4 regions of the Micromonospora sp. NPDC005215 genome follow, and region 3 is predicted to be linked to each of the others. Evidence: riboswitches for the same ligand, from Rfam matches in the RefSeq annotation. Region 3 holds a riboswitch; each other region holds the start of a gene.

Region 1 (7,443 bases), on a different contig from region 3:
CGTCGTCGTTGGTGATCAGCACCCGCAGCGTCATCGCTCGACCACCCGGTCGGCCAACTCGTCCGGGGTGGTCCGTTCCTGTGGCCGGCTGTCCGCCGGCACCAGCCGGACCCGGTCGACCAGGCCGGTGATGGAGTCCAGTCGTCCGGTGCCCAGGCCGTGCCGGGTCACGTTCATCGCGCCGGCGGCAGCGCCGGTGCGGATGGCGGTTCGGATGTCCCCGCCCCGGGCCACGACGGCGGCCACCCCGGCGGTCATCGAGTCGCCCGCGCCGCGCGGATCGGCGGCCTCCAACCGGGGCATCTCGACCTCGAACAGTTCTCCGTCGATGAGCGCCAGCGCCGGCTGTTCGGCCCGGCTCACCACCACCGTCTCCGCGCCGGCGGCGTGCAGTTCGTACATGGTCTGGGTCAGCTCCAGGCTGTCGTCGCTGCGGGCGCGGCCGTCGCGGATCAGTTCCTCGTGGCTGACCTTGAGGAAGAACACGCCGCTCTCGAGCACCGCGCCGAGGTGATCGCCGGAGAGGTCGACCACCACCCGGCCGCCGTTGGCGGCGAGGTCGGCGGCGAAGCGCCGGTACAGGTCGGCCGGGACCAGCCACGGCTCGTTCGGCCCACTGAGGACGCTCACCGCGGCCCGGAGTCCCTCGCCGAGGGCCAGGTTGTACAGCTCGTCCAGTTCGTGTCGGCTCAGCGGCTGCCCGGGCACGTCGGCGATCTCCTGCCGCGAGCCGCCCCGGCGGTCGTGCACGTACCCGCCGCTGCCGGAGTCACGGACCACCACCTTGAGGTCCACGCCCTCGCTGACCAGGAGCGGCTCCAGCACCTGGCCGATCTCGCCGCCGAGGGCGGCGCAGAGCACCACGTCGACACCGAGCGACATCGCCATCCGGGCCTGCCAGACGCCCTGCCCGCCGGGGTGCAGATGCAGCTCGGGGTGGTCGTTCGGCTGGTCCACGGTGACCGTGAGCTGCGGGGTGGGCGCGAAGACCATCACGTGCCCGCTCATCCGTCGTCGCCGCTCATGATGCCGCCCTTCAGCACGGTCGGGTAATTCCTCACCAACCGACCCTAATGCGACAGCTGGTGAGGCGGCATCCCATCGGCCGGGGTTCGTCCTGGCATCGGCGACCGTCAGGCGTTGCCAGCCAGACATCGGTACGGGACGATCGTGCGACAAACGACGGTGGGAGACGTGTGCGCAGCAGCGATACCTTCAGCTACACCGTCCAGGCCCGGTGCTCGCCGGCCGAGGCAGCGGCGATGCTCGGTGACCTGACCCGACACGGCGAGCTGCATCCGCTGATCGTCCGGGTCCGCAAACTGCCGCCCCGACCCGGCGCCCAGGCCAGCTACACGATCAACGACAGGCTGGTGGCCGGCCCGCTACGCTTCCGGACCACGTACCACGCGGACGTGCTGGTCAGCGAGGACGACGAGATCGTCATGGTGGCCCGCCAGTGGCCCGCCACCACGGTACGCAACCACACTCGACTGCGCGCCGAGCCGGACGGCCTGGTCCGGATCGACGTCGAGATCACCCTGACCGCGCCGACGCCGCTGTTCCGGTACGCGTTCCGCCAGGCGCGGGCCGCTCACCTCGCCCTCGCCGCCCGTCTCGGCCCAGCCCTCGACCGCACCGGAGACCTCCCACCCCCGGCCTGACCAGCCCACACCCCGCCCCCTGCGGCCCCAGCTCAGGACCGTGCTCGATCATGGAATGTAGTGGCCCGCGGGCGCGAGGATGCCACGACAGCCGGGTTCTGGCGCGATCACCGCACTGCTGGGACTCTCACGGATTGCTGCCCCGGCCCGCGCGGGCCGGTTGGGCGGCGGGACGTCGGCCCCACGGCTTGTACGTGGACAGCACCGTCGCGATGATCATCAGGCTGGTCGACACCGCGGGTGCGATCACCAGGTCGGCGCGGTCCCGGGCGGGGAGGGCGGCGCCCACCGCACCGGCGTGCCGCAGATTCGGCGTGAGCAGGAACAGCACCAGCCCGACCAGCACCGTGGTGAGCACCAGCTTGACCAGCACCCAGCGGTAGCGCCACAGGCCCCACGGGGTGAGTAGCGCGCTGGCGACCCCGACCAGCCAGACCAGAACACTCAGCGGCGCGAACAGCACTGTGCCGACCAGCGCCGTGACCGGGTAGACCACCGCCGGGTCGGCGCCACGCTGCACGGCGATGCCGAGGGTGAGGAGCACGAGGTCGGCGCCGAGCCAGCCGAGCGAGGTGACCAGATGCAGGGTGAGGAGCCCTTTGCGGGCGGTGGGTGAGATCCGACGCATACCGCGATGCTGCCCGCCGACCAGGTCCGGGTCGTCCGACCGCCGACGACATCCGGGGTACGCCCGGCGACGTAGCCCGGCCCGGCGAAGGCATCGCCGACTCCGGGGGTATCCCGTCGCCCGGATACCCCGGAGTCGGCGAGCGCGAGTGGCTCATCCCCGGACCGAACCCGGGGACTCGTCGGGTGGGTCAGTAGACCGACAGGTGTACGTGGTTGGTGTGGTCGGTGGAGGGGGTGCCACCCGCGCCGCTGTACGACTTCCACCCGCTGCTGGGCAGCCAGATCTGCCGGTACCAGATCACGTACAGCACGGCGAGCTGGTCGGCGTTACGGATGAAGTACGCGGCCAGGTTGTTGCCGTACGTCTTGTCGCCGCCGGTGGCATTGCCGCCGAAGCCGCTCTTCTGGGCGGCGAAGTCGCAGGCCCGGCCCTTGGGGTGTTCGCCGGAGCCGCTGGGGCGGTGGCAGGAGACGTACCTGGTGAAGCCGGCGGCCTTGGCCTGGTTGAGCGCGTGCAGGGTGCGCGGGGTGATGCAGCCGTTGGCGGGCGTGGGGTCGTTGACGCTGCACGATTCGGATGGCCAGGAGCCGTCGGAGTTGCGGGGCGCCGCCTTCGCGTTGGCGGTGGAGGTGCCCCGGTTGGAGCCGGTGTCGGCGGTGGTCTGCGGCTTGGGGGTGTTGGCCACGGTCAGCGCCCGTTCGGCCTGGTCCTTGCGCTTGGCCATCACCGCGACCTGCTTGCGCTGTTCGATGATCTCGCCGTTCAGGGCGGCCCGGGTGCGATTGGCCTGGTCCTTGGTGGCGAGCAGATCGCGGAGCACGCGGTCCTCGTTGGCGGCCACCGCCTCCAGGGCGGCGGCCCGGTCCATGAAGCCCTCCGGGCTGTTGCTGTTGAGCAGTGCCGACACCGTGCCGAGCCGGCCCGTGCGGTACGCCACCCCGGCGATCTGGCCGACCTTGCCGTCGCGCTGGGCGAGCTCGACCTCGATGCCCTTCAGCTTGGTGGCGAGCTGTTGCTGCCGCTGCACGGAGGTGTCCAGAGCGCGTTTCGCGTCCAGATAGCCCTTGCTGGCGGCCTCGAGTTGGGCGCGTAGCGAAGGGCTGCCGCCCTCTTCGTCGGAGTCGGGTGCGGCGGCGGCCCGTAGGCCGGTCGGGGGAGCGGCCGAGGCGGTGCCGGCCGGGATCGCGACGCCGAGGGCGAACATCGCGACGATCAGGGCCGCCAGTCGGGCGGCGGTCGGTCGTGCTGGTGCCACTGCGCGTGTCCTTCCGTCAGCCGCCGACCGGGTTAGCTGACGGGTTCGGGACGGAAGATCCCTACCGCTGACGCGGATGCACCCCAGGAACGTGGTTCCCCGGTTCGCCCAGGTGGGCGATTAGGCGGCGACCGCCACCGGCGCCTGGAGGGCGCCGCCTGGTGGAGGCCGGGACCGAGCTTACCGGTGCCGGTGGGGCTGTTGCAGCCGATGTGACGGACGGTGCGTACGTCGTCACGGGAAACCTGTCACCACTCGATCGAGCCGCAGGCCCCGGAGGCGGCGCCGGGCTCGATCTGCAACGTCGCGTGCTCGATCCGGAAGTCGTCGTGCAGGGCGGTGCGCGCCGCGGTCAGCACCGCGCCGACCTCCGCGCCGGGTGCCATGGTCAGGTGGGCGGAGGCCACCTCCATGCCCGAGGTGAGCGTCCAGACGTGCAGGTCGTGCACCTCGACCACCCCGGGGACCGCGGCGAGCCGGTCGTGCACGGCGGTCACCTGGAGGTGTTCCGGGGCGGCCTGCACCAGGATGCGGACGGCGGCGCGGGCCAGCCGCCAGGTGCGCGGCAGGATGAACGCGCCGATGGCGACCGCGACGAGGGGGTCGGCCCACCACCAGTCGGTGACGGCGATGAGCAGCGCCGCGCCGATCACGCCGAGCGAGCCGAGCAGGTCGCCGAGCACCTCCAGGTAGGCGCCCTGAAGGTTGATGCTCTCCCGGGCTCCGGCGCGGAGCAGGGCGAACGCGGCGACGTTCGCGAGCAGGCCGAGCACTGCCACCGCGAGCATCGGACCGGCGACGACCTCGTGCGGGTCGCCGAAGCGGCGGATCGCGGCGATCACCACGTAGATCGCGACGCCGGAGAGCAGGACGGCGTTGGCCAGCGCGGCGAGGACCTCGAGTCGGTAGAGCCCGAAGGTGCGTTGCGGGTCGGCGGTGGCCCGCCGGGTCGCGGTGATGGCGGCGAGCGCCATCCCGATGCCGAGCACGTCGGTGAACATGTGCCCGGCGTCGGAGAGCAGGGCGAGCGAGCCGGTGTGCAGGGCGGCCACCGCCTCGACCACCATCAGGGTGGCGAGCAGCCCGAACGCCGCCCAGAGTCGGCCCCTGTGCTGGTGTGCGGCATTGGCGACCGACCCATGGTGGTGGTCATGACCTGCGCCCACGAGATCCACCTTCCGCCGCCGGTCGGGGCCCGGTCAAATGTATGCTCACATCGCTATGTATGCAAGTGTGGGGCAGGCCACTGGCCCGCCAGGCAGTTTGCCCCGAATCAGCCCGTTGGATCGATGGTGGTGAGCCGCTGCGTGGCCCGGGAGAGCGCCACGTACAGGGTGCGTACCCCCGCACCCGGATCTGCCCGGATCTCGCTCGGAGCGACAAGCACGACCCCGTCGTACTCCATGCCCTTGGCCTCCAGGCTGGTCACCACCTGCAGGCGCGGCGCGTCGAGCGCGTCGAGCCAACCGGCGACCTCGTCGCGGCGGGGGACCGGCGTGATCACCCCGACCGTGCCCTCCACCTCGGCCAGCAACCCGGCGGCCGCCTTCACGACGGCGGCCTCCAACCCGGTCGCGGGCACCACCAGCTCGACCGGATCGACCCCGGTGGAACGCACGGCGGTGGGCAGCAGCAGGTCAGGGTAGAGCCGGCGGATCTCCGCCGCCGCCACCGCGAAGATCTCCGCCGAGTTGCGGTAGTTGGTGGTGAGGGTGAAATCGTGCCGCTTACGCCGGCCCAGCGCCTGGTCCCGAGCCTGGGTCAGCTCCTCCGGATCACCTGTCCACGCGGTCTGCGCGGGGTCACCCACCACCGTCCAGGAGGCCAGCCGGCCACGCCGTCCGACCATCCGCCACTGCATCGGCGAGACGTCCTGTGCCTCGTCCACCACCACGTGCGCGTACTCCCGGTAGTCCTCCGGACGCTCCCGCGCCGCCGCCCGGGCCGCCCGCTGCCGGTCGCTGGCGGTGCTCAGCTCGCGTACGCCGCCAGCGAGCTGGAACGGGTCGCGCCGGGCCTTGGCCGGCTGCGCCGGCTTGCCGAGCAGGGCGTCCAACTCGTCAAGCAGCGCGATGTCGGCGATGGTCAACCCGTCGGAGTCCAGGTTCCGGTACGCGGCGCTGAGCAGCCGGATCTCCGCGGTGGAGAGGATCTGACCGGCGTACCGGCGCAGCCGGTCCGGCCGCGCCAGCCAACCGAGCACGTGCCGCGGGTGCAGCCGGGGCCACCACGCCTTGAGGAACTCCCGGAATTCGGCCCGCTCGGCGATCTCCGCCTCGAAGGTCCGCTGCTCCGGCAGTCGAATGCCCACCTCGCGGGCCTGCGCCCAGAGCGCGGCGAACACTCCGTCGAAGCCGGCCCGGCGCACCTCGTTGCGGCGGGCGCCGCGGTGCAGCGCGCGGTCCCGGATCCGGTCCAGGTCGGCCCGATCCAGCCGCAGCAGCGTGCCCCGGTAGAGCAGCCGCAGCTCACCCGGACCGCCCGGCACCGCGTCGCGGACCGCGCGCTCCAGCACCCGGCGCATTCGCAGCGAGCCCTTCACCGCCGCCACCTCGGGCGGGTCGGTGCGGGTGGCGGTCAGCCCCGGAAAGAGAGTGCCCAGCGAGTGCAGGGTGGCGGTGTCCTCACCGAGCGCGGGCAGCACCGAGGCGATGTACTCGACGAAGACCGACGACGGGCCGACCACCAGGATGCCGCCGCCGGCGTACCGGCTGCGGTCGGAATAGAGCAGGAACGCCGCCCGGTGCAGGGCGACAGCGGTCTTACCGGTGCCCGGGCCGCCCGCCACGATCGTCACCCCGGAGCCGGGCGAACGGATCGCCTCGTCCTGCTCCCGTTGGATGGTCGCCACGATGTCCCGCATGCCCCGGCCGGTCGCCTTGGACAGGGTGGCCAGCAGGGCGCCGTCACCGACGACAGTCATCCCCTCCGGGGCGGCGTTCGGGTCCAGCAGGTCGTCCTCGATCCGGGTGACCCGCTCGGCGCGGGACTGGATCGTGCGGCGACGCACCACCTCCAGCGGCTGCGCCGGCGTGGCCTGGTAGAAGGCGGCGGCGGCCGGTGCCCGCCAGTCGACGACCAGCGTGGTGGTGTCCTCGTCCCGGATCCCGAGGCGCCCCACGTGCAGCACCTGCCGGTCACGCAGGTCCAGCCGGCCGAAGACCAGCCCCTCGTACTCGGCGTCCAGGGCGTGCCGCCGCTGCGCCGCGTGGAAGACCATCGCGTCGCGCTCGACCAACGCGCCGAACGTGCCCACCCGGGCCATCCGGTAGCCGTCACGCTCGGCGCGGACCGCCGAGCGCCGCAGTTCGGCCAGTCGGGCGTACACCCGGTCGAGGTGTTGTTGCTCGACGGCAATCTCCTGCTCCAGGCCGGTCTGGTCGGTCAACGCACGCTCCTTCGAAGGTCGCCGGCGGGCGGCGGGAACCGCGCAAGCCAACCGCAGAAGGGTACGGCCCCGGGCCAGGCCCGCCGCGCCCGAGGTGCGAGAACGTGCTCAGACACCCGTCGCGGCGGAGGCCGCGCCGGAAATCCGGGGCGTCGGTTCGGCGAGCACCCGGCGCAGCACGCCGGTGAGCGCGGCGTTGACCTCGTCCGGGCGCTCCAACATCAACATGTGCCCGGCACCCGGGCAGACGGTCAGCTCGGTGGCCGGCAGGGCCGCCGCGATCGACTCGGCGCACGGCGGCGGGGTGAGCCGGTCCCGGTCGCCGACCAGGGCGGCGGCCGGCAGGTGCGCCAACGCGGCGAGGGTGTCCAGGCGGTGCTGGGTGCCGATGGAGGCCCGGAAGCCGCCGATCGACCGCAGCGAGGCACGAGCCACCGCCGACGTCACCAGCCGGATGTCGGCCGGGTCGCAGCGGTCACCGAAGAGCATCCACCGGATGCTCGGT
Region 2 (7,443 bases), on a different contig from region 3:
CCAGCAGGACGATGCCCGCCGCGCCGCCGGCACGGGCGGTGCGCACCGCGGCGTCGATCTCGGCGACCGTCGCCATCCCCGTGGAGATCACCATCGGCTTGCCGGTGCTGGCCACGAGCCGGATCAGCGGCAGGTCGACCAGCTCCGAAGAAGCGATCTTGTACGCCGGCGCGTCCAGCGACTCCAACAGCTGCACGGCGGTCGCGTCGAACGGTGACGAGAAGACGGTCAGCCCACGCTCGCGGGCCCGCTCGAAGATCGGGGCGTGCCACTCGTACGGGGTGTGCGCCCGCTCGTAGAGGCGGTACAGGTTCTCCCCACCCCACAACTCGTGCCCGCTGGAAATCCGGAACGCCGGGGTGTCGACGTCGATCGTGATCGTGTCCGGCCGGTACGTCTGGAGCTTCAGCGCGTGCGCCCCGCTCTCGGCCACCGCGTCGACGATGGCCAGCGCCCGGTGCAGATCACCGTTGTGGTTGCCGGACATCTCGGCCACCACGAACGGTCGCTCCCCGGCACCGACCAGGTGCGGTCCAATCTTGATTGTCGCCGTCATTCCGACCCCTGCTCCGGTATGCCCGCACCCGCGTGCGGTGGTGCTGTTGTCGTCGTCCACCCGGCGGGCGGACGACCTGAAAAAACAGTGCGCCGGGAGTCGATCCGGCTCCCGGCGTGGTGTGCGGTGAGCACGGTCACGGCAGCCGGCCCCCGGCCAACGCGCCGCCCCGCATCGTCGAGACGTCCGCCCCTCGACCCGGGTCCTCGTCGGCGTTCGCCGGACCGCCTGCGGCGCCGACGCCACCCGCCGGGGCGCTGCGGCGCAGGCGACCGGCGACCCGGTGCGCCTGGCGCAGCGCCGAGTACGCCAGCCAGTCACCACGCCCGACGAGGCGGTGCTTGAGCCCGGTCACCCCGACGGGCAGCGGGTAGCCGCCGGTGGGCAGGTACCGGCGGTAGTGCTCGGCGGCCCGGTGGAAGAAGTCCCGCCGCAGGTGCGGGTGCAGCCGGTCGTCGTTGCCCACCACCACCAGGTAGTGGCTGATCATCAGCTGGAACAGTTCGGCCTGCAACCGCTCGTCCGGGTGCCTGCGGGCGACCCAGTCCAGCAGGCGCTCGTACTGGGCGAAGGCGTCGAAGTGTCGGCCACTGCGGGTGGAGGTGATCGCACCGTGCCGGCCCTGCCGGTACAGGTAGCAGACCCGGTTCAGCACTGAGATCTTCTCCGCGCCGATCAGCAGCGGATGGCTGAACGGGATGTCCTCGTACCAGCCGGGGAAGAACCGCAGCTCCAACTGGTCCAGGAAGTCCCGGCGGACCACCTTGTTCCAGGCGGTGTGCTGCACCCGCAGCAGCTGCGGCTGGTCGTCCAGGCGGGTCACGCCGGCAATTCCACGCAGCAGGTAACTGCTCGCGTCGACCTCCCGCCGGCCGTCCTCGTGCACCCGCAGGTGGTCCAGCATCAGCACGTCGGGCTGGTGCTGGCGCAGCCGGTCCAGCACCGCCGGGATCGTGCCCGGCGGCACCCAGTCGTCGCTGTCGATGAACCAGACGTACCGGCCGGCGGCCACGTCGAGCCCGGCGTTGCGGGCCAGGCCCAGGCCCACATTGCTGCTCAGGTGCACGACGCGGACCCGGTCGTGGCCGGCGGCGTACGAGCGGAGCATGTCGCCGCAGCCGTCCGGGGAGGCGTCGTCGACGGCGATCAACTCGACCGCGTCCACCTCGCCGGCCGGGATGTCGGCCCGGATCGACTCGAGGCACTGGTACAGGTACGCCTCGACGCCGTACACGGGCACGACGATGCTCAGCAGCGGTGCGTGCGTCGGCTCATTGACCACGCCCGCCACCTTCGACGACCCGGGTGGCCGGCCCCGGAACCGCACGTGGCCGCCGATGGTGGAGTCGCTGAACTCCCGCCCAGCGGAAGGTTAACGCCGGCCGGCGGTCGCCTTCCCCAACCCCGGGGACGGCGGGCCCGCGACGGGTGGGACACGTCCGGTTCACCCGGGAGTGACCCGGTAGGGTGCCCCGGGTGCGGCCCTGCCGGGTCGTCGCGGGCGTCGCCGTCGCGCCGTCCACGCCGCGCCGAGGAGGATACGAACGTGCTGGTGACCCTGCCAAGCCTCGGTATCCCCGCATGACGAGCACCGCCGCGGCGTCAACTGTCCGGCCCGCCCCCGCACCGCCCCGGCTGCCCTCGCTGACCGGGCTGCGCTGGATCGCCGCGCTGCTGGTCTTCGGGTTCCACGCGGGCACCATGCGGATCATCGCCGAGCCGGACTACAAGGCCGTGGTCGACAAGCTGTTCAGCCTCGGCCTGTCCGGGGTGCAGTTCTTCTTCATCCTCAGCGGGTTCGTGCTGGTCTGGTCGGCCCGGACGGGCGACTCCCGGCGCACCTTCTGGCGGCGACGGGTTGCCAAGATCTACCCCAACCACCTGGTGTTGTGGGGGGCGACGTTGCTTGTCGCCTGGTGGTTCGCCGACCCGGTCCTGCCGGCCGCCGCGCTGGAGAACCTGCTGTTGTTGCAGGCCTGGGACCCCCGGCCGGGCTGGTTCTACAGCATCAACACGGTGAGCTGGTCGCTCTCCTGCGAGTTCTTCTTCTACCTCTGCCTGCCGCTGGTGCTGCCGCTGCTGCGCCGGGCCCGGCCGAAGCTGCTCTGGGCGCTGATCGCCGCCATGCCACTGCTGATCCTCGCGCTCTGGCCGGCCCAGCACCTGGTGCCGGAGGTGAGCCGGTGGTGGTTCACCCAGGTCTTCCCGCCGGTCCGGTCGCTGGAGTTCTGGTTGGGCGCGGTCGCGGCCGAGTTGATGCGCCGGGATCTCTGGCGCGGCCCCGGGCTGACCTGGGCCAGCGTCATCTTCGTGGGCATCTGGGCGGCAGCCGCGCAGTGGATTCCCGCCGAGCTGTGGACCACGCTGCTCGCGGTCGCGTACCTGCTGGTGATCACCGCCGCCGCCGACGCGGACGTGCGGGACCGGCGCTCGCCGTGGCGGTCCCGGCCGCTGGTCTGGCTCGGCGAGGTCTCCTTCGCCTTCTACCTGGTCCACGTGCTGGTGATGACGAGCGTGCTGCGCTTCAGCGGCGACTGGGGGACCGGCTTCGAGGGGTGGCGCGGCCCGGCCGTGGTGCTCGGTTTCCTGCTGGTGACCCTGCTCCTCGCCGGGCTGCTGCATCGCTACGTCGAAACCCCGATGATGCGCCGCCTCGCGCCGCGCCGTCCGGCCCGATCGGCGTCCGTCCCCGGACAACGTACGGCCGGAACCCGGGCCACCGGCAACACCACCCCGGAGACCGGCGGCGCCGGGACCCGAACCGAGACCGGCGGGCCCGACCAGCCCGGCAGCCGATCAACGTACGCGGACACGCGCTGACACCGTCCACCCTGGTCAACGGGGTCGGCGCGGCGCGCGCCGACACGCCCGTGGTCGATGCGCCCGGGTCGGCACGACGGTAGCGTGGGGACGTGCTTCCGGTCGCGCTCACCTGTCCGCTGTGGTGGGTGGCGCGCTGGGCGACCCGGGTGCTGACCAGCCTCGCCGTCGTCGCGGCCCTGGCGCTCGGCGCCGGCCCAACGTCGGCCGCCGTGCCAACGTCGACCCCGACCGCCGCGCCAAGCTTGAGCGCCGCGTCGACCCTGAGCGCCGCGTCGAGTGCGGTTGCCGCCGAGGAGGCACTCCCAGCCTGGTCGGTCGACGCGCAACCGGCGCTCCCCGACGGCCAGGGCGCCATCGCGACCGGCGTGCTGCCGGCGCGCGCGGCCGGGTCCGACCGGCTGCCCCTCGTCGACGGCCCCCGCAGCCGGGCACCCCGAGGTCCACCCGGGCGCTGAGCCACCGGGACAAGCGTCCCGTCGCCGCGCCCTGTCGACCCACCAGCTCCGCACCCCGCCGATCCGTGGCCCGCCGTGGCCAGGTGGCCGGTGGGGCTCCCCGTCGCTCTGCTTTCTCCGCGAGGTGTCGACCATGGAGACCGCCGTCTTCTACCAGTTCGTAACCGAGGTACCGCAGGCCGCTGCCATCTGGTCGGCTCTGCTCCTGCTGGCGCTTGGCGTACTCGCCGTGCTGGTCGCCCGGCCCGAACGGGACCGGCCCACCGGCGACCCGTCCCCGGCCGTACCGACCGCGCGCGAGGTGGCCGCCGCCGAGATCGTCGACCTGCGCCGGTACGCCGAGGAGGTGGCTGTCGCCGCAGCCGGCGCGGCCAGGACGGCCCAACGGCGACGCGATGCCTGGCTGATCAGTCAGGAAGCGGTGGAACGCGCCTGGGCGCGGTACGACGAGGCGGACACCGCCGCACGCCGTTTCGCGGGGTCCGGGGCGCTGCCCACCCCGGACACCCCCCGCACCCCCGCCGAGTACGCCGCCCGGGAGCGCTACCTGCACCGCGCGGCGACGGCGGCGTACTGGCGGGGCGACCTGACCATGGCGCAGCTCAGCGACGTGTTCGGGCACCGGCGCGGCTGGGATCCCCGGCGGCACCCGGTCGAGCAGGAAGCGCTGCTCAGCCGGTCGATCCGGGACGCGAGACGGGTCGACCACCAGGCCGCCGCCGCCGCGGAGCGGGCCGCCTGGAGGGCTGCGGAACTGTCCGCCGAGTCGGCGCGCATCCTTGCCGGCGAGGCGTGGGCGGCAGCGGCCCGGCTGCGGCCGAGCCGGGCGCCGGCCCGCCGGCTGGTGCGCGGGGCGGCCCGTCCCGCCGTCGTGGCACGCTGGCGCCCCGCCCGTGCGGGTTGACTCCGATCCGTTATGTGAGCCCGGTCACCGCATTCCAGAATCGGGCGTCCGGCACGTTCGGCTCGATTCTTCCCGGAATTGTGACCCCACTGTCGGCGACCTGTCCGGTTGTCGCCCACAGGCGTCACCGTAACCGCTTGTCCCATCGAGTCACATCATCGGCAGAACGCGCAGAAATTGCCGCGCCGATTCGGGTTTACGCAGGTGAACCTGGCTTGGCAGGGTGTGAACGGGCCAGTAGTGTCGTCCCGTCCGGTGCGGTAACCGATCGCAAGAGGCGACGCCGCGCCGACCCGCTCAATCGTGATGAACGAACCGGGGACCCATCAGCAAGTCCGGGGTGAATCCGCGAGCCACGGCCCGCGGTAGGGCGATCTTCCCGCCCGAATCCGTCAGCTAACCCGGTAGGCGGTGTCGGAAGGAGTTCCATCCTCGTGCAGCACCTCTCCACCCCTCGGCTGTTCCCTCGCCTCCACGGCGCAGCGGTGCCCCCGCTCATCCGTCCAGTGACGGTGAGCTGACCCCCCGGGTCATCGCCTAACCGCCCGGTCACGCCGGGCGTTTCCCTGAGCGGTTCACCATCCGCGGACCATCGTCCGCGCGCTGGCGCCTGCCCGGATACCGGTCCGGCCCCGGTGTGCCGCTCTCCCCCCGATCCGTGGAGGACCCCGTGAAGCACACACTGCAGCGTCAGCTCCGCCGCATGGCGACCGAGCGCCCGTACCAGATCATCGCCGCCTCCACCGCGGCCCTCGTGATCGCCGCCACCACCGGCACCCTGCTCACCACCGCCGACGACGCGCCGGCCGGCCAGCGCACCGCGACCACTGTCGCCGAGATGCGCAGCGACGTCGCCGCCGCCAACGACGCGTCTCCCCTGGCCAGCGCCGCGCCGACCAGCGCCGCCCCGACCGCCGCCCCGGCCACCAGCGCCGCGGCGCCCGCCGCCAAGGCCAGCAGCAACCCGGACCTGACCCGCAAGCCGGAGCGGCCGAAGCCGCCGGCGACCAAGGTGCTCGACTACGAGTACGAGGCGCAGAACACCTACTACAACTGCGGTCCGGCGGCCACCCGCAACGCGCTCAGCGCCACCGGGATCGACCGTACGCAGGAGGAGCTCGGCGCCGAGCTGGGCACCACCGAGATGGGCACCAACTCGGCCGAGGACACCACCCGGGTGCTCAACGCCGAGGTGAAGGGCTCCCCGTACCGGACCCGGATGTTCGTCGGCGCGCCCAGCCGGGCGCAGATGGACCGCCTCCAGGCCGACGTCGTCAAGGCCATCACCGACGGCCGTGGCGTGGTCGCCAACGTCGTCGGAGACGCCACCGACACCGACGGCGGCGGGCACTCCTACGGCGGCGGGCACTACATCGCCGTCGTGGGTTACAAGGACAACGGCCGCACGGTGCGGATCGCCGACTCGGCGAACCCGGCCGACCCGTCGTACTGGATCACCACCATCGACCTGGCCAACTGGATCGCCAGCCGGGGCTACTCCGCCTGACCCAGGCGCGCTGGACCGCCACGGGCGCCGTCCCCCACGAGGGGCCGGCGCCCGTGGCGTCTTCCACGCCGGCCCCGGGTACGCCCCCGTCGACGACTCTCGTACCGGGCCGTGAACCGTGGGAGACTGCGGCCGTGGTGGATGAATCGGGTGGTCACGCCGGTCGAAGGCCGGTCCTGCTGCTGTTGCACGGGATGGGCGCGACAGGTGACGTCTGGTTGCCCTGGGCGCCGCATCTGGAACGACACTGGCCCGGGCGGTGGCTGGCACCGGACCTCGCCGGTCACGGCTGGGCGTCGCCACTGCCGTCGTACTCGTTCGCCGGCTTCGCCCAGCGAATCGCGCAGGCCCTCGCCCCCGACGACCGGCTCGTCGTGCTCGGGCACTCGCTGGGTGGCGTGGTCGGCCTCGCGTTGGCCGCGCGCGACGCCGGGATGCCGGTGGACGCGGTGGTCGGGTTGGGCATCAAGGCGCTCTGGTCACCCACCGAGCTGGAGCGCGCAGCCGAGCTCGCCGCCCGCCCGGTGAGCTGGTTCGCCAGCCGCACCGAGGCGGCCCGTCGCTACCTGCGCGTCTCCGGGCTGACCGGCCTGCTCCCGCCGGACCATCCGGTGGTGGACGCCGGCCTTCGTCAGGTCGACGGCCGCTGGCGTCTGGCCATGGACCCGACCGCGTTCGCCGTCGGCGAGCCCGACCTGGCCGCGCTGCTCGCGGCCACCGACGTGCCGGTGGTGCTGGCGCGCGGCGAGCACGACCCGATGGTCACCGACGAACAGCTCAAGGAGTACGGCGTACCGGTCGCCACGCTGCCCGGTCTCGGGCACAACGCGCACGTGGAGGACCCGGCGGCGGTGCTGGCCCTGCTCGACCCGTACCGCTGAGCTTTGTGTAGCGCGTTCGGGGCAGGAATATCGGTCGTACCACGGCCTCGTCGCCGCGCTTGGCCCGGCTGGCCTGACGGTGGCCCGTACCGATCCCGATGGCGCCCGCCGCGGGGTGAACGTCGACCTGACGCTGCCACCGTCGCCGGCCCAGCCCTGGCGCGGGCTGTGGTCGGCGGTCGGAGGTGACCGTCGGTCACCTCCGTGGGGGCGGATGCGGTAGTGAGCGGTATACCTCTGAGTCATATCTATACCTCTGCGGTATATCGCTCACCAGCACATCGAGATGGCGGGCAGCCCCTGGCGTGGGCCGACAG
Region 3 (7,443 bases):
GGTGGCCGGGGTGCCGGTGTCCAACCGTGGCGCGTGCAGCAGCTCGAAGTAGTGGGTCCAGTCCCAGTACGGGCCGGTGTCCCAGTGCATCCCACGGACGTTCGCGGCGATGGTGCCGGGCACGTTGTCGTGGCCGATGATGTGCTGGCGGTCCAGCGGGACGCCCAGCCGCAGCGCGAGGTGCCGGACCAGCTTCGCCGAGGTCCGGTACATCGCCTCGGTGTACCAGGTGCCCTGCGCGGCGAAGCCCTCGTGCTCCAGCCCGACCGCCTTGGCGTTGACGTACCAGTTGCCGGCGTGCCAGGCGACATCCTTGGTCTTGACGTGCTGGGCGATGTGCCCGTCCACGGAGCGCAGCGTGTAGTGCCAGCTCACGTAGGTCGGGTCCTGGACGAGTTGCAGGGTGGTGGCCCAGCTTCCCTCGGTGTCGTGGATGACGATGTACTCGACCTTCTGCCGGGCGGGCCGGTCGGACAGGTCGTGGTTGCCGTAGTCCCCGTCGCCGAACGCCGCGTAGGGCGCCGGGATCCACTCGCAGGAGATGGTCCGGGGGCATTCCAGCCCGTCCGGGCGGGCGAGCCGGCGCAGACCCAGTCGGTCCAGCCAGAAGCGCTCCGGGCGGATCGCGCGGGCCGGCAGCGTGATCCGCTGGCCGTCGTCGGTCACCCGCGACTCGCCGGCGCCGATGGTGGTGAAGACCTCGTCGGCGAAGGCCGCCGCGGCGTCGGCGCTGTCCGCGCCGGCGTAGTGGGCCACCGCGCCGTACCAGGTGGCCGGGTCGGTGCCGGCACCGACCGGTGCGCCCAACTCCCGCTGGTACGAGGCCAGCAGCGCGGCCCCGCCCCGGATGTTGACGTCGGCGTCGGTGCGCAGCGCGTCGGGGGCCGCGCCGGTCAGTGCGGCGGCGGCATCCACGGTCTGCAACGCGGCGGCCGGTGGCGCCGGGTTTCCGGCCGGCCGGGGCGCGGGTGCCAGCGCGGTACGGGAGTCGTCGCCGCGTGGGTCCTCGGTGCCGGTGTCGTGGTGGCCGCCCACGGGCAGCGCGGCCACGTGTCGGGCGTCGGTCAGGTGCATGGGGCCGTAACCGCCGCTGGTGCTGGGTGTGCCGGCGTTGCTGTCCCAGCGGGACTCCAGGTAGGAGACGCCGAGCAGCACGTCGGTCGGTACGCCGTACTCGGCCGCCGCGGCGGCGTACTGCTGCTGGCGGTCGGCGGTGGGTGCGGCGGCGGCGTTGGTGGGTGGTGGGACCGCGGTCGCGGCGGCGACCACGGCGGCGGCGAGCAGTGCACGCCGGCCGGCGAGCAGGGTTGGATGGTGCATCGAACCCCCTAGATTTCGCGGGTGAAGATGACGTCACCTTCGCGCCGGTCGGGAGTCCGCGTCAATACCTTTCCATGCGTCGACTCGTCGGGAAAGAAATCTTCACGTACGGTCGGTGACCCTCTCCGATCGGTACGGAGTGTCACTGCCGCACGGGTTGCGGAGTGGTAACAAGCGTCTCTACTCTGGTCATTCGTCGGCCCGATAGCAGCTCCGTCCAGCCCGGGCGGTAACGGACCGACACCGCCGAGTCGTTTCCGAACGAACCGGGGACCCATGTCCCCCCGGGGTGAATCCGCAGCCACTGCGGTAGGGCGCCGACTTCCCGCCCGAACCCGTCAGCTAACCCGGTAGGCGGTCAGGAAGAAGGAGTACGGAACCCCGGTGGCACTCCATGCCCCGCGGCCGTCGTCCGAGCGGTCGGCAGCAGCCGGCCCGGTGTCGATCACGCCGCGCCCACGCTGGTCCCGCTTCACCACCGCGCTCGCCGCACTGGCCGGCGTCGCCGTCGTCCTGACCGGCAGCGCCACGGCGGCCCACGCCGACCCGTCCGTCGCCGAGATCGAGCGCCAGATCGACGCCGACTGGAACAAACTCGAACCGATCATCGAACAGCACAACGCCACCCGGATCGACCTCGCCGCCAAGCGCAGGCAGGCCCAGGCGCTGGCCGCCCGGATCGCCCCACTGGAGCGTCAGGTCGACGCCGCGATGGACAAGGTCAGTGCCCTGGCCGTGCGCGCCTACAAGGGCGAGACCGTGCTGACCGTCAACGCGGTGCTGGGCAGCCAGTCACCCAGCGAGGTGGTCGGCCAACTCGAGATGCTCGACCGCTTCGCGCACAACCAGCAGCAGGACATCCGCGAGGTGGCCGACCTGCGCGACGAGTTGGCCGCGCAGAAGGCGCCGCTCGACGAGATGGTGGCCCAGCTGACCCGCACCGAGGCTCAGCTGGCGGCGAAGAAGAAGCAGATCAACGAGGAGATCGACAAGCTGCAGAAGCTGCGCCTCAAGGTGTACGGCAGCGGTGGCGGCGGTCCGTTGCGGCCGGCGCCCTGCCCCGGCAGCTACCCCGGTGGCGCCGCCGGCACTGCTGTCAAGTTCGCCTGCGCACAGATCGGCAAGCCCTACGTCTGGGGTGCCGAGGGCCCGAACTCGTACGACTGCTCCGGGCTGATGCTGGCCGCCTGGGCGAAGGCCGGGGTGTCCCTGCCGCACAACGCCGCCGCGCAGAGCCGCGTCACCAAGAACGTCAGCAAGGCCGACCTGCGCCCCGGCGACCTGGTCTTCTACTACAGCGACATCCACCACGTCGGCATGTACGTCGGCGGCGGCTGGGTGGTGCACGCCTCGCAGGCCGGTCAACCGGTCAAGATGAAGAAGGTCGACGACGGCCCGATCCACAGCTACGGCCGTCCAGGCTGATCGAGGGTGATGACCGGAGGGCCCGTCGCGATTCGTCGCGGCGGGCCCTCGTCGTCACGGGTTCAGCGGGTGGGCCAGATGCGCCAGTGCTGCCACGCGCGGCTCGGCGTCGGCCCCCGCTGCCCCTGGTAGCGCGAGCCGTAGACCGCCGAGCCGTACGGGTGCTCGGCCGGCGAGGAGAGCCGGAAGATGCAGAGCTGCCCGATCTTCATGCCCGGCCAGAGGGTGATGGGCAGGTTCGCCACGTTCGAGAGTTCCAGCGTGACGTGACCGGAGAAGCCGGGGTCGATGAAGCCGGCGGTGGAGTGCGTGAGCAGCCCGAGCCGTCCCAGTGAACTCTTGCCCTCCAGCCGGCCGGCGAGCTGGTCGCCCAGCGAGATGACCTCCAGCGTCGAGGCGAGCACGAACTCCCCTGGGTGCAGCACGAACGGCTCCCCGTCGGGCACCTCGACCGCCGACGTCAGGTCGTCCTGCTGCATCGCCGGGTCGATGTGGGTGTAGAGGTGGTTGTTGAAGACTCGGAACAGCCGGTCCAGCCGTACGTCGATGCTGGAAGGTTGGACCAGGGTGGGCTCGAACGGCTCCAGGCCCAGCGTGCCGGCCTTGATCTCGGAGACCAGGTCGCGGTCGGAGAGCAGCATCGGACCACCATAGCCGCGCTGCCAAAACTGGCCAGATTCGGTGCCGGTGACCAGCGCGTCGAGGTCGCTGCTCGTACATTTGTTCGATAGAATGCTCGCATGGCTTCCTGGTCCGAATTCGCCGCCGACGAGCCCCGACTCGCCGACGGGATCCGCGTTCTCCTCCAGCAGTACGGGCCGGGCTTCGGCTACCTGGCCACGGTCCGCGCCGACGGCGGGCCCCGGGTCCATCCGGTCTCCCCGGTCATCACCGATGAGGGTCTGTTCTGCTTCATCATCGACTCTCCGAAGCGCCGCGACCTCGAACGCGACGGCCGCTACGCGCTGCACTCGTTCCCTCCGGAGGAGAGCGACGACGAGGCGTACGTGGCGGGGCGTGCCCGTCCGGTGACCGATCCGGCGCGAGTCGCCCGATTGGCGCAGGGCGCCCGCGCGGAGCCACAGGTCGACTGGCAACTGTTCGAGTTCACCGTCGACGTGGCGATGCTGACTCGCCGCGAGCAGCACACCGCTGGCATTCCGGGTCTCGCGCCGGGTCGGCCGGCCGTTCGGGTCTGGCTCGACCCGCAGGCCCCGTCGGCGGCGGCTGCCGCGCCGCTCACCGTGCCGCAGACGCGCCCGACCCGCCTCAGCCGTGACGTCGTCCAGTGCACGGCCGCCTGACCACGACCCAGCGACAGACGGTGCCGGCTCCGTGGTGACGGAGCCGGCACCGCTCGTACGCCCCGCGCCGCCGCGCCCCGAGGAGATGATCAACTCCGTTCCAGTGATGTCGCGGTGTCCCGGCAGCTCGGATGCCCCGACTTGCAGGAAGCCGAGTGGATCGACCCGCGCCGAGTCGGTCGGAGCGGCCGGCGGGGGTGCCTGGGTGCACAGGCTCGACCACTCGGGTACAGTGGTGCCGCTTGCGGGTGTAGTTCAATGGCAGAACATCAGCTTCCCAAGCTGACAGTGCGGGTTCGATTCCCGTCACCCGCTCCATCGCGAAGGCCCTGGTCAGGACGTGAGTCCCGGTCAGGGCCTTCGACGTTGCTGGCCACCCTGAGACAGCAATGGGTCAGCAAAGAGCGATAGCCGCGGATCAGCGCGATGCACCGACGAAGCATCCGGCATCTGCACGTCAGCAGCACCATTCACGCACAACTGCCTTATAGATTCGTCGCCGTGACCGTCACCGCGCTCCCCCGACATCGACAGCACCTCACCTGGATGCCGCTCCCCATCGCGGTGCTCAGCGTCGGGCTGCTGTTCCGTGCCGCCGTGACGGTCTGGGATCTACGCCACTTCACCGAGCTGTTCAACGGCGGCAGCAGCATGAACGGGGCAATGGCCTCCCTCCTGGAAGGAGGCTTCGCCTATCTGCGGTTGGGCCTGACGGCGGTGCTGGTGCCGATCTTGTGGATCGCGGCGCGGCGGGCCGGCGTCGCCGGATCGAGGTCGCCGGGGGTCATCGGGCCGGTCTGCGGGCTGCTCGCCGCCTACGGCGCTGTCGGGGTGCTGGCCCCGCCGAACGACGGCAGCGACCCGAAGCGACTGGGCATCGTCCACGTCGACAGGATGCCGACCTGGATCAGCGTTGTTGACGTCACCGCGCCGTACGCAATCCTGATCGGTGCTGGGGGCGCGCTGCTGCTGGTGCTACTGGCGTTCATCACCTGGGTGCGGACACATACCCGTGGCGCGCTCGATGCAGGGGTCGACACCGGTAGCTAGGGGCCACTCCACGGGCGCTGCGGACAGCCGGCCGCAGCGAAGGGCGGCGTGAAGAATCCAACCGGGCTGACCGTCCGTACGCATCATTTCGGAACAGGTTCCAGGAGAATCACGGGGATCTCCCGTGTGATCCGTTGTTGGTAGGCCGCGTACTCCGACATCGCCGAAACCAGCAAGCGCCACAGCCGCGGGCGCTCCCCGGCCGTGGCGGGGCGCGCGTACGCGCTGAAGGTCTCCGTACCGACCTGCACCGTGACGTACGGGTCGGCGAGCAAATTGAGGTACCACGCGGGGTGGTGGTCTGCGCCGCGGTTGGAGGCGGCCAGCACGAAGCGGTCGCCGTCGCGTGCGTAGACGAGTGCGGTGCGGCGCAGTTCGCCGGTTTTTCGACCTCGGGTCGTCAGGAGCAGGTCGTTCACTCCGGGCCGGGGCCGTCCGCCGGTCTCCTCGAAACGGCGGATGTGCTCAGCGACCCAGGCGTTCGGGCTGTCGTGGACCTCGGGCATCACAGCTCCCGGACACTCGCGGCGGCGCGGTGGTGGCGGGGTGCCTCGATCTCGTCGACGAGTGCGATCGCGAAGTCCGGGTAGCTGATCCGACTGGCTGGGTCGCCGTGCTCGGCGAGCCGGTATTGGCCGGTGCGCGTGCCGTCGCTGTCGAAGTCACCGGCGGGGGCCAGGTAGGCCCAGTCAAGGTCGGAGGTTCGAAGCTCGTCCAGGCCCGCCGCGTGACCCAGGTAGAAGGACCGGTACTCGTTCGGGTAGCCGGGCTCGTCCATCAGGGCGGCACCGGACGCCCCGGGCATGATCGAGGCGAGGCCGACCACCACCAGGCGACGTACACCTGCCTTGGCCAGACCGGCGGCCAGCGCGCGCGACGATGCGATGAAGAAGTCGTGCGGCGGTACGGACAGGTCGACGGCGGCACTGATGGCGGCGTCGTGCCCGGCGGCTGCCTGCGCGATGCTCCCGGCGTCGACGACGTCGCCTGCCACCACCCGCACGTCGGCCAGGTCGCTGTGGCCAGCGGGGTTGCGCACCACGGCGGTGACCTGGTGGCCGCGTCGTCGCGCCTCGGCGATGGCGCGCCGTCCGGCTCGGCCGCCCGCGCCGAAGACCACGATCCTCATGAGTTACGCCTTTCAGTAGAGGCCGGAGCCCGCACGCTCGGCCGGTTCGCCGACGCTATCGAGGGTCGTGGTTACCACCGGGATACCAGTTATGGTTTGGCGATGAGGCAACCTCTGCCCGCCGACATGTTCGACGAGCTGTGCCCGTCCTCGCTCAATCCGATCCGATTCGGCGACAAGTGGGCGGCGCTCATCATCCGCTGTCTGGAGCAGGGGCCTCGTCGGTTCTCCGAGCTGCGCGTGCCGCTGCGCCGCGTCACCCCCAAGGTCCTCACCCAGTCGCTGCGCTCCCTCGAACGGGACGGGCTGATCACGCGCACCGTCGTTGCCGGGGTCGCCCGGCACGTGGAGTACGAGCTGACGCCGGTGGGCCGCAGCATGCTCGAACCGATCGCGGCTGCCTGCGCCTGGACCGAGCGGCACTGGGACGAGCTGCTCGACGCCCGCGAGTCGTACGACAACTCCACAGGGCTCCACAGCGCTCGGTGACACCGCGCGCCGCGGCCTCGACGCCGCGGACATGGTCAGCCTCCGGCGTGGCGATGGGCAAGGAGCCTGGTCAGCCGGCGGCGGGGCGGGGGTCGGCGACACAGAGACCTTTCACGTTCGTGGCAAGATCTGCCAGGTGCAGGTCGGGATGCTTGGTCCATTCGAGGTACGCACGGACGACGGCACCCTCATCGACGTGCCGGGCGCGCGGCTGCGCGGGCTGTTGACCGCCCTCGCACTCAACCCGGGTCACGTGGTCCCGAAGGGGACCCTCGTCGACTGGATCTGGGGCGAACACCCGCCCTCCGATGCGACGAACGCTCTGCACCGCTTGGTTTCCCGGCTGCGGAAGGCGCTGCCGGAGGGGTCGATCGAGGGACAGACGGACGGCTACCGGTTGGCTGTCGAACCCGACGTCGTCGACGCTGTACGGTTCGAACGCCTCGTCGATCAGGCTCGCGATGACGAGGGCCCGCAGCGGGTACGGCGGCTGCGCGGGGCCCTCGACCTGTGGCGCGGTGCGGCCATGCAGGACGTCGGTCTGGTCGACAGCACGGCGCTCGACGCGGCGGTCACCCGACTCGAGAGGCTGCGTCTGACCGCCATGGAGGATCGCTTCGACGTTGAGGTCAGCCTCGGCCACGGCCGGGAGTTGGTCGCGGAGCTTACCGACCTGGTGGCCGCGTACCCGGTGCGGGAGCGGCTTGTTCTCGCCTTGATGCGGGC
Region 4 (7,443 bases), on a different contig from region 3:
GCGGTGATCGTCGGCTGCTCCGACTCCCGCCTGGCCGCCGAGATCATCTTTGACCGGGGGCTGGGTGACCTGTTCGTGGTCCGCACGGCCGGGCACACCGCCGGTCCGGAGGTGCTCGGCAGTGTGGAGTACGCGGTGACCGTCCTCGGCACCCCGCTGGTGGTGGTGCTCGGCCACGACTCGTGCGGGGCGGTGCAGGCGGCGCGGGAGTCCTCCGCGACCGGCACCCAGCCTCCCGGGCACCTGCGTGCGGTCGTCGACGCCGTGCTGCCCAGTCTGCGCCGGGCCGAGACCGAGGGCGTGGACGACATCGACGGCATCGTCGACATCCACATCGCGCAGACGGTCGAGACGCTGCTCCGGCAGTCGCCAGTGCTGGCCGCCGAGGTGGCGCAGGGGCGGTGCGCGGTGGTGGGCGTGTCGTACCGGCTCGCCGCCGGAGTGGTGCGCCCGGTGGCCGCCGTGCCGGCCGGCTTCGCGACGCTCGACGTACCGACCGGGTCGGCCGACCCGGTCGCGGCCGCCTGACCTGGAGAGGGCCGCTCCGCGCGACGCGGAACGGCCCTCGACGGAAGACGCTGCGGGTCAGAGCATCGACATGTGCACGTGGTCGGTGTGGTTCGACGGCCCGCTGTACGACTTCCAGCCGGTCGCCGGGAACCAGATCTGCCGGTTCCAGATCACGTAGTAGATGCCGAGCCGGTCGGCGTTGCGGATGAGGAACGCGGCGACGTTGTTGCCGTACGTCCGGGTGTCCTCGTTGTGCCACGGGCTGAAGCCGCTCTTCTGCAACGACCAGTCGCAGGCGCGGCCCTTCGGGTGCTCGTACGGTCCGCCGTTGCGATGACAGCCGACGAACCGGTTGAAGCCGGCCGCCTTGACCTCCTTGTACGCGTGCAGCGTCCGCGGCGTGACGCAACCGGACGTGGTCGGGTCATTCTCGCTGCAGGACTGCGCCTTCCAGTCACCGTCGGCGGTGCGGCCCGGCCCGATCTTGGCGACCTTCGAGGTGGCGTCCACCAGACCGCCGGTGAAGCCCTTGCCGCCGACCAGGGCGAGCGCCTTGTCGGCCTCGCTCTTGCGCTTGGCCATCACAGCGGTCTGCTTCTGCTGCTCCCGGACCTCGGTGTCGAGGGCCAACTTGGCCTGCTCGGCACGGGCCTTCACCGCGTTGACCTCGGCGAGCTTGTTCTCGTTCACTAGGTTGATCTCGTCGAGCATCGCGGCGCGCTGCACGAACGTGTCCGGAGCGTCGCTTTCGAGCAGCATCGCGAGCGCGCCGATCCGACCGGTCCGGTACGACTGGGCGGCGATCTGCCCGACCTGTGGCGCCAGCGCGTCGAGGTCGGCCTTGGCCCGGTCCACCTCCACCGCCAGCTCCAGCTGCCGCCTCTTGGACTTGTCCAGTTTGGACTTGGCGGCGGAGTAGTCGCGGTTGACCTGCTCGATGACGTCGTTGAGCATCTTGGGCTCGTCGGCCTCCTCGTGCCCGGACGGTGTGGGGGTCGTCGGGGCGGCGTGGGCCGGGAGGGGCCCGGCGAGCACTGTCAGTGCGGCGATCACGGCCACCACGGGTGTCAACCAGCGGCGTAGGGGTGCCGTCACAATGTTCCCTTCCGTCGACCGCCGACCGGGTTAGCTGACGGGTTCGGGACGGAAGTGGCCCCTACCGCTGACGCGGATTCACCCCACACACCTGGGTCCCCGGCTCGCCGGTTGGCGATTGGGCGGTGGCACCGCAGGCGCCGCTTCGCGCCTTCATCGGTAACCGGCAGCGACGTTACCCGAGAGTCGACTGGGTGAGCTACGCCTGGATGCCGACCAAAAGCGTCATTTCGCCATAGCGTTGTGTGACCAGTGACGCGGTTCTCAGGGGGGAGACCCGATCTGGTCACGCTGAGGAGTGTCACCATGCCGTTTCCGTGCTCCTGTTCGACTCCGGCCACCCGTCGGTGGCGGTGGATGGGGGCCGGGTCCGCGTCTGGCCCGGCTCGTCGGGTCGCCCCGTCAACGGCGCGTTGAGGGCGGCGAGTGCCTCCGCCGGGTCCGGCCGGGGGCGCGGCCGGGCGGCGTCGACGGGCGGCGTGGTTCCGGCGCGCCCGGCCGCGGTCACGATCGCGGCCAGCCCGGTGGTCAGTGGCACGGCGGCGATCAGCCCGAGTGTGGCGACCGCGCTGCGGACGATCTCCTGCGCGAGGAACTCGCTGGTGAGGATCTGCCCGATCGGCCGCGAGTCGGCGGTGAGCAGGAGCAACAGGGGCAGCGACGCGCCCGCGTACGCCAGCACGATGGTGTTGACAGTGGAGGCGATGTGCGCGCGGCCGACGCGGGTCGCCGCACGGTACAACTGCACACGGGTCAGCCCGGGATTGGCGTTCGCCAGCTCGGTGACGGTGGCCGCCTGGGTGACCGTCACGTCGTCGAGCACCCCGAGCGAACCGATGATGATCCCGGCGAGCAGCAGGCCGTGCAGGTCCACGTCACCCTGGAACATCGACAGTGTCGTCGCATCCTCGCTGCCGAAGCCGGTGAGGTGGGTTGCCGCCGTGGCGATGGTGGCGAGCACGCCGGTCAGCACCAGGCTGCCCAGGGTGCCGAGCACCGCGACCGAGGTCTGCGCGGTGACGCCGTGGGTCAGATAGAGCACCACGAACATGATCAGGGCGGCGCCGACCACCGCCACCAGAAGCGGTGATCTGCCGGCGCCGATGCCCGGCAGTACGAAGGTGAGCAGGATGGCGAAGCTGGCCGCCAACCCGGCGAGCGCGGCCAGACCTCGCCATCGGCCGAACGCGACGATCGCGGCGGCGAAGATCACCGCCAGCCACACCATCGGGGTGCCGCGCTGGTGCTCGGCGATGTTCCAGTTGCTGGTGGTGGGATCGGTCGGGTCGGTCAACTGGACCAGGATGACCTCGTCGCCGACGTCGACCCGGGGCGCGCCGGGTCCGTCGGGCACCGGTGTCCGCACCTGCTGGCCGGCGGCGGGTCCGTCGTCCACCCGGACGTCGACAGTGCCGCACGGCCCGGCGCCGACAGTGGGAGTGCCCTCGGGGCTCGACGGCAGCGGCGGGCACGGCTCGGTCACCACCCGGGTCACCGTGCCGGCGTAGCGCGGCACGTCCGCTCCGCCGTCGGGCTGCGGTGCTCCTCCGCGCGGCCAGAGCAGCGCCGCGGCGAGCACGGTGGCGACGAAGAGGGGCACCACCGTCATGACGAGGATCCGTCGCACCCGGGGCGGGGCGGACGGAGCGGGACGGGCGTGGTCGGAACCCAAGTCGAGACTCCCAACGATCCGGTGCGGGATACGGGCCAGCGTGCCGGTCGGTTCACCGATGCCGTGGAAACGCGGCGGAATACGCGATGGATCGCTCACCGAGGACCGCTTGATCACGGACGGTCAGTGCCCGGTCGGGCCGGCCGGAGGCGACGCCACGACGCGGCGGCGCCGGTGTCCGACTGCGCAGCGGCATCTGGAGGGCCATCGCGGAGACGCTAGCCAGCCTGTTCCTGGGTTGCAGGTCGGGACGGAGTGTCGAGCGCCGAACCGCTCGCGTGGTGGCCACCGGGCGGGCATGTTGGAGCCATGCCCGCTCAGTCACCGTCCGACCCCGACCACCGGCACGGCAGCGCGCCCCTGCCGCACGACAGGCACGCCGGGCACGATCCGGAGATGTTCCGCCGTCGCTTCTGGGTCTGCCTGGTGCTGACCATCCCGGTGGTCCTGACCAGCCACCTCGTGTCGGATCAGCTGGGCCTGGACGACGGCGTCCCCGGCCGTTCCTGGGTGGGGCCGGTGCTCGGCTCGGTGGTGTTCTGGTGGGGTGGCTGGCCGTTCCTGGTCGGTGCGGTCCACGAGGTGCGGGACCGGGCGCCGGGCATGATGCTGCTGGTCGCGATGGCTATCACTGTCGCCTACAGCGCGTCGCTGGCCACCAGTGTGGGCGCGTTCGATCTGGACTTCTGGTGGGAGTTGGCGGCGCTGGTCACCATCATGCTGCTCGGGCACTGGCAGGAGATGAAGGCCATCGGGCAGGCCCGTGGCGCGCTCGCGGCGCTGGCCGCGCTGCTGCCGGACGAGGCTGAGCGGGTGACCGCGGACGGGCGGGTCGAACCGGTGTCGGCCGGCGAGCTGCGGGTCGGCGACGTGGTGCTGGTCCGCCCGGGGGCTCGGGTGCCGGCGGACGGGGGCATCGTCGATGGCCGGGCGGAGCTGGACGAATCGATGATCACCGGCGAGTCGCGCCCGATTGCCCGCGCGGTTGGCGACCGGGTGGTGGCGGGCACCGTCGCCACCGACTCGGCGATCAGGGTCCGGGTCGAGGCACTGGGTGAGGAGACGGCGCTCGCCGGCATCCAGCGCATGGTCGCCCAGGCGCAGCGTGCCGGTGGACGGGCCGAACTGTTGGCCGACCGGTTCGCCGCCGCGTTGTTCTACCTGGCGACCGGGACCGCCGTGCTGACCGTGCTGGTCTGGACCGCGCTGGGTCAGCCCGACGAGGCGGTGGTCCGCGCGGTGACCGTCCTGGTGATCGCCTGCCCGCATGCGCTCGGCCTGGCCATCCCGCTGGTCGTCGCGCTCTCCACCGCGCTGGCCGCGCGATCCGGGATCCTGGTGAAGGACCGGCTGGCGCTGGAGCGGATGCGGACCGTCGGCGCGGTGCTCTTCGACAAGACCGGCACCTTGACCCGGGGCGAGCACGTCGTCACCGACGTGGTGGCAGCGCCGGGCGTCGAGCGGGACGAGCTGCTGCGGATCGCCGCCGCTGTGGAGTCGGACAGCGAGCACCCGCTGGCCCGGGCGGTCGTCGCGGCTGCCGGGCCGGCCGGTCCGGCCCCGGCGGCCGGGTTCCGGTCCCTGCCGGGCCGGGGAGTGCGGGCAACCGTAGGCGATTCGGAGTACGCGGTGGGTGGGCCGGGGCTGCTGCGGGAGTGGGGTGTGTCACTCCCGGCCGACCTGGCGGCGGCGGTCGCGCACTGGTCGGCGCGCGGTGCGGCGGTGCTGCACCTGGTGCGGCTGCCGCACACGGTGCTCGGCGCGTTCGCGTTGACCGACGAGGTACGTCCGGAGGCCCGGCGGGCCGTCGACGAGTTGCGCGCCGAGGGAGTCCGGACCATCGCCATGATCACGGGGGACGCGCGGCCGGTGGCCGAGGCGGTCGCCGCGGATCTTGGCTTCCGGCCCGGCGTCGACGAGGTGTTCGCCGAGGTGCTGCCCGCTGACAAGGACGGCCGGGTGGCCGAACTCCAGCGACGAGGGCTGACCGTGGCGATGGTCGGCGACGGGGTGAACGACGCTCCCGCGCTGGCCCGCGCCGACGTGGGCATCGCGATCGGCGCGGGCACCGATGTGGCGATCGAGTCGGCCGGGGTGGTGCTCGCCTCTTCGGACCCGCGCGGGGTGGCTGCCGTGGTGCGACTGTCCCGGGCGTCGTACCGGAAGATGCGGCAGAACCTGGCCTGGGCGGCGGGCTACAACGTGGTGGCGCTGCCGCTGGCGGCCGGGGTGCTGGCCCCGGCCGGGGTGGCGTTGAGTCCGGCGCTGGCGGCGGTGCTGATGTCCGCGTCCACCATCGTGGTCGCGCTCAACGCCCAGTTGCTGCGTCGGGTACGGCTCGATTCGGAGCTGGACTGAGGGGCGTTAGCCGCGCTTCATCAGCCGGCCGACCGCCGCCATCATCTCGGTGGCCATCTCGTCGGCCCGTCCCTCGGCCGCCCCCTCGTGCATGCAGTGCCGGGCGTGCCCGTCGAGCAGCCCCAGCGCCACCTTGTCGAGCGCGGCCTGGATCGCGGAGATCTGGGTGAGCACGTCGATGCAGTAGCGGTCGTCGTCGACCATCTTCTCGATGCCGCGGACCTGCCCCTCGACTCGGCGGAGCCGCGCGAGCAGCTGGTCCTTGCTGGCGGTGTACCCGCGGATCGGGGTGGGTGCGCTCATGCGACAAGGATAACCTACCCCCGGGGGGTATGGTACGGTGCACTCCTGATGACGATACCCCCACCGGGTACCGGTACGGCAAAGGAGACGATCCGATGGTCAACACGACGTTCCAGGTGCAGGGCATGACCTGCGGGCACTGCGTCAGCGCGGTGAGCGCCGAGGTCGGCGCCATCGCGGGCGTGCGTGACGTCCAGGTCGACCTCGCGACCGGGCAGGTCACCGTGAGCAGCGAGCAGCCGCTGGACGTGCAGGTCGTCCGGGCCGCCGTCGACGAGGCCGGCTACGACCTCGTCGACGCGTGAGCGGAGGAGCCGACATGCGTACCGTGACGAGACTGGCCGGATTCGCTGTCGGCCTCGCGGCGATCTTCGGCGCGACGTACGGGGTCGGCCGGCTGGCCGACCGCACCCCGGTCACCGAGGGCCGGCACGACGGCGACGCCGTCCACGCGACGGGAGAGCGCGGCGAGCCGACCGACCGGTTTCCCGGTGGGCTGCTCATCTCCGACCGCGGCTACACCCTCGACCCGGTCGACGCGCCGGCCGACCAGTTCGCCTTCCGGATCATCGGTCCGGACGGCCAACCGGTGACCCGGTACGACGTGGCGCACGACAGGAGGATGCACCTGATCGTGGTCCGACGGGACCTCTCCGGTTTCCGGCACGTGCACCCCGACCTGGCTCCGGACGGCACCTGGCGGGTCGGCACGCCGCTGGCCGGCCCCGGGCAGTGGCGCGCGTTCGCCGACTTCACCCCGACCGGGGGTGAGCCGCTGACGCTCGGCGTGGACGTGACCATCCCCGGTGAGCTGACCGAACGACCGCTGCCCGCCCCGGCGACCAGCACCACCGTCGACGGCTACGCGGTCACCCTGACCGGCTCGCCGCAGCCCGGCCGCACCGCCCCGCTCACGTTCACCGTCAGCCGGGACGGTCAGCCGGTCACCGACCTGGAGCCCTACCTGGGCGCGTACGGGCACCTGGTGGCACTGCGCCGGGGCGACCTCGCGTACCTGCACGTGCATCCGGCCGGGACGCCGGGTGACGGGCGGACCCGGCCCGGCCCGGCCGTCAGCTTCCTCGCCGAGGTGCCCTCGGCCGGCAGCTACCGGCTCTACCTCGACTTCCAGCACGGCGGGACGGTGCACACCGCCGAGTTCACAGTCGTCGCCGGCAACCCGCCGGCCGACACCCCGCCGACCGGGAACAGCCCGAGCGGACCCGCGCCCAGCGGGGGTGCCGACCACGGCACCCCCGGGCACGGGCACAACTGACGGGATTAGGCGATGACCACCACCAGCAGACCGCTGCCCGAGGCGCCCAACCGGATCGAGTTGGCGATCGGCGGGATGACCTGCGCCGCCTGCGCCGCCCGGATCGAGAAGAAGCTCAACCGGATGGACGGCGTGAGCGCCGCCGTCAACTACGCCACCGAGAAGGCCACCGTCCGGTACGCCGACGGCGTCACGCCGGACGAACTGATCGAGACCGTGCGCAAGACCG

Evidence for each region. Region 3 has a riboswitch for cyclic di-AMP ahead of ABZU25_RS07445 (NlpC/P60 family protein). Riboswitches for the same ligand answer to the same signal wherever they lie in the genome.
Region 1: linked by a shared signal. The riboswitch ahead of ABZU25_RS05485 (hypothetical protein) and the one ahead of ABZU25_RS07445 (NlpC/P60 family protein) in region 3 are both predicted to bind cyclic di-AMP.
Region 2: linked by a shared signal. The riboswitch ahead of ABZU25_RS21085 (C39 family peptidase) and the one ahead of ABZU25_RS07445 (NlpC/P60 family protein) in region 3 are both predicted to bind cyclic di-AMP.
Region 4: linked by a shared signal. The riboswitch ahead of ABZU25_RS00970 (hypothetical protein) and the one ahead of ABZU25_RS07445 (NlpC/P60 family protein) in region 3 are both predicted to bind cyclic di-AMP.

What each region holds. Positions count from the first base shown of each region.
Region 1 covers NZ_JBEXHQ010000004.1:106,104-113,546, reverse strand. The annotation lists gene ABZU25_RS05505 (5'/3'-nucleotidase SurE) at 1-34, opposite strand, end outside; gene ABZU25_RS05500 (PfkB family carbohydrate kinase) at 31-1,008, opposite strand; gene ABZU25_RS05495 (SRPBCC family protein) at 1,197-1,664, shown strand; gene ABZU25_RS05490 (hypothetical protein) at 1,792-2,292, opposite strand; gene ABZU25_RS05485 (hypothetical protein) at 2,483-3,499, opposite strand; cyclic di-AMP (ydaO/yuaA leader) riboswitch at 3,556-3,687, opposite strand; gene ABZU25_RS05480 (cation diffusion facilitator family transporter) at 3,799-4,716, opposite strand; gene ABZU25_RS05475 (AAA family ATPase) at 4,824-6,938, opposite strand; gene ABZU25_RS05470 (alpha/beta hydrolase) at 7,047-7,443, opposite strand, start outside.
Region 2 covers NZ_JBEXHQ010000028.1:29,502-36,944, reverse strand. The annotation lists gene pseI (pseudaminic acid synthase) at 1-556, opposite strand, end outside; gene ABZU25_RS21105 (glycosyltransferase) at 693-1,838, opposite strand; gene ABZU25_RS21100 (acyltransferase) at 2,138-3,376, shown strand; gene ABZU25_RS21095 (hypothetical protein) at 3,469-3,834, shown strand; gene ABZU25_RS21090 (hypothetical protein) at 3,968-4,738, shown strand; cyclic di-AMP (ydaO/yuaA leader) riboswitch at 5,023-5,164, shown strand; gene ABZU25_RS21085 (C39 family peptidase) at 5,397-6,245, shown strand; gene ABZU25_RS21080 (alpha/beta fold hydrolase) at 6,380-7,126, shown strand.
Region 3 covers NZ_JBEXHQ010000006.1:11,712-19,154, reverse strand. The annotation lists gene ABZU25_RS07450 (N-acetylmuramoyl-L-alanine amidase) at 1-1,320, opposite strand, end outside; cyclic di-AMP (ydaO/yuaA leader) riboswitch at 1,555-1,691, shown strand; gene ABZU25_RS07445 (NlpC/P60 family protein) at 1,759-2,745, shown strand; gene dcd (dCTP deaminase) at 2,808-3,386, opposite strand; gene ABZU25_RS07435 (pyridoxamine 5'-phosphate oxidase family protein) at 3,486-4,049, shown strand; tRNA gene ABZU25_RS07430 (tRNA-Gly) at 4,294-4,367, shown strand; gene ABZU25_RS07425 (hypothetical protein) at 4,476-5,099, shown strand; gene ABZU25_RS07420 (nitroreductase family deazaflavin-dependent oxidoreductase) at 5,183-5,605, opposite strand; gene ABZU25_RS07415 (NAD(P)H-binding protein) at 5,605-6,228, opposite strand; gene ABZU25_RS07410 (helix-turn-helix domain-containing protein) at 6,331-6,717, shown strand; gene ABZU25_RS07405 (BTAD domain-containing putative transcriptional regulator) at 6,854-7,443, shown strand, end outside.
Region 4 covers NZ_JBEXHQ010000001.1:191,058-198,500, reverse strand. The annotation lists gene ABZU25_RS00975 (carbonic anhydrase) at 1-528, shown strand, start outside; gene ABZU25_RS00970 (hypothetical protein) at 586-1,605, opposite strand; cyclic di-AMP (ydaO/yuaA leader) riboswitch at 1,610-1,740, opposite strand; gene ABZU25_RS00965 (YibE/F family protein) at 1,907-3,277, opposite strand; gene ABZU25_RS00960 (heavy metal translocating P-type ATPase) at 3,587-5,635, shown strand; gene ABZU25_RS00955 (metal-sensitive transcriptional regulator) at 5,642-5,938, opposite strand; gene ABZU25_RS00950 (copper ion binding protein) at 6,034-6,243, shown strand; gene ABZU25_RS00945 (hypothetical protein) at 6,258-7,214, shown strand; gene ABZU25_RS00940 (heavy metal translocating P-type ATPase) at 7,227-7,443, shown strand, end outside.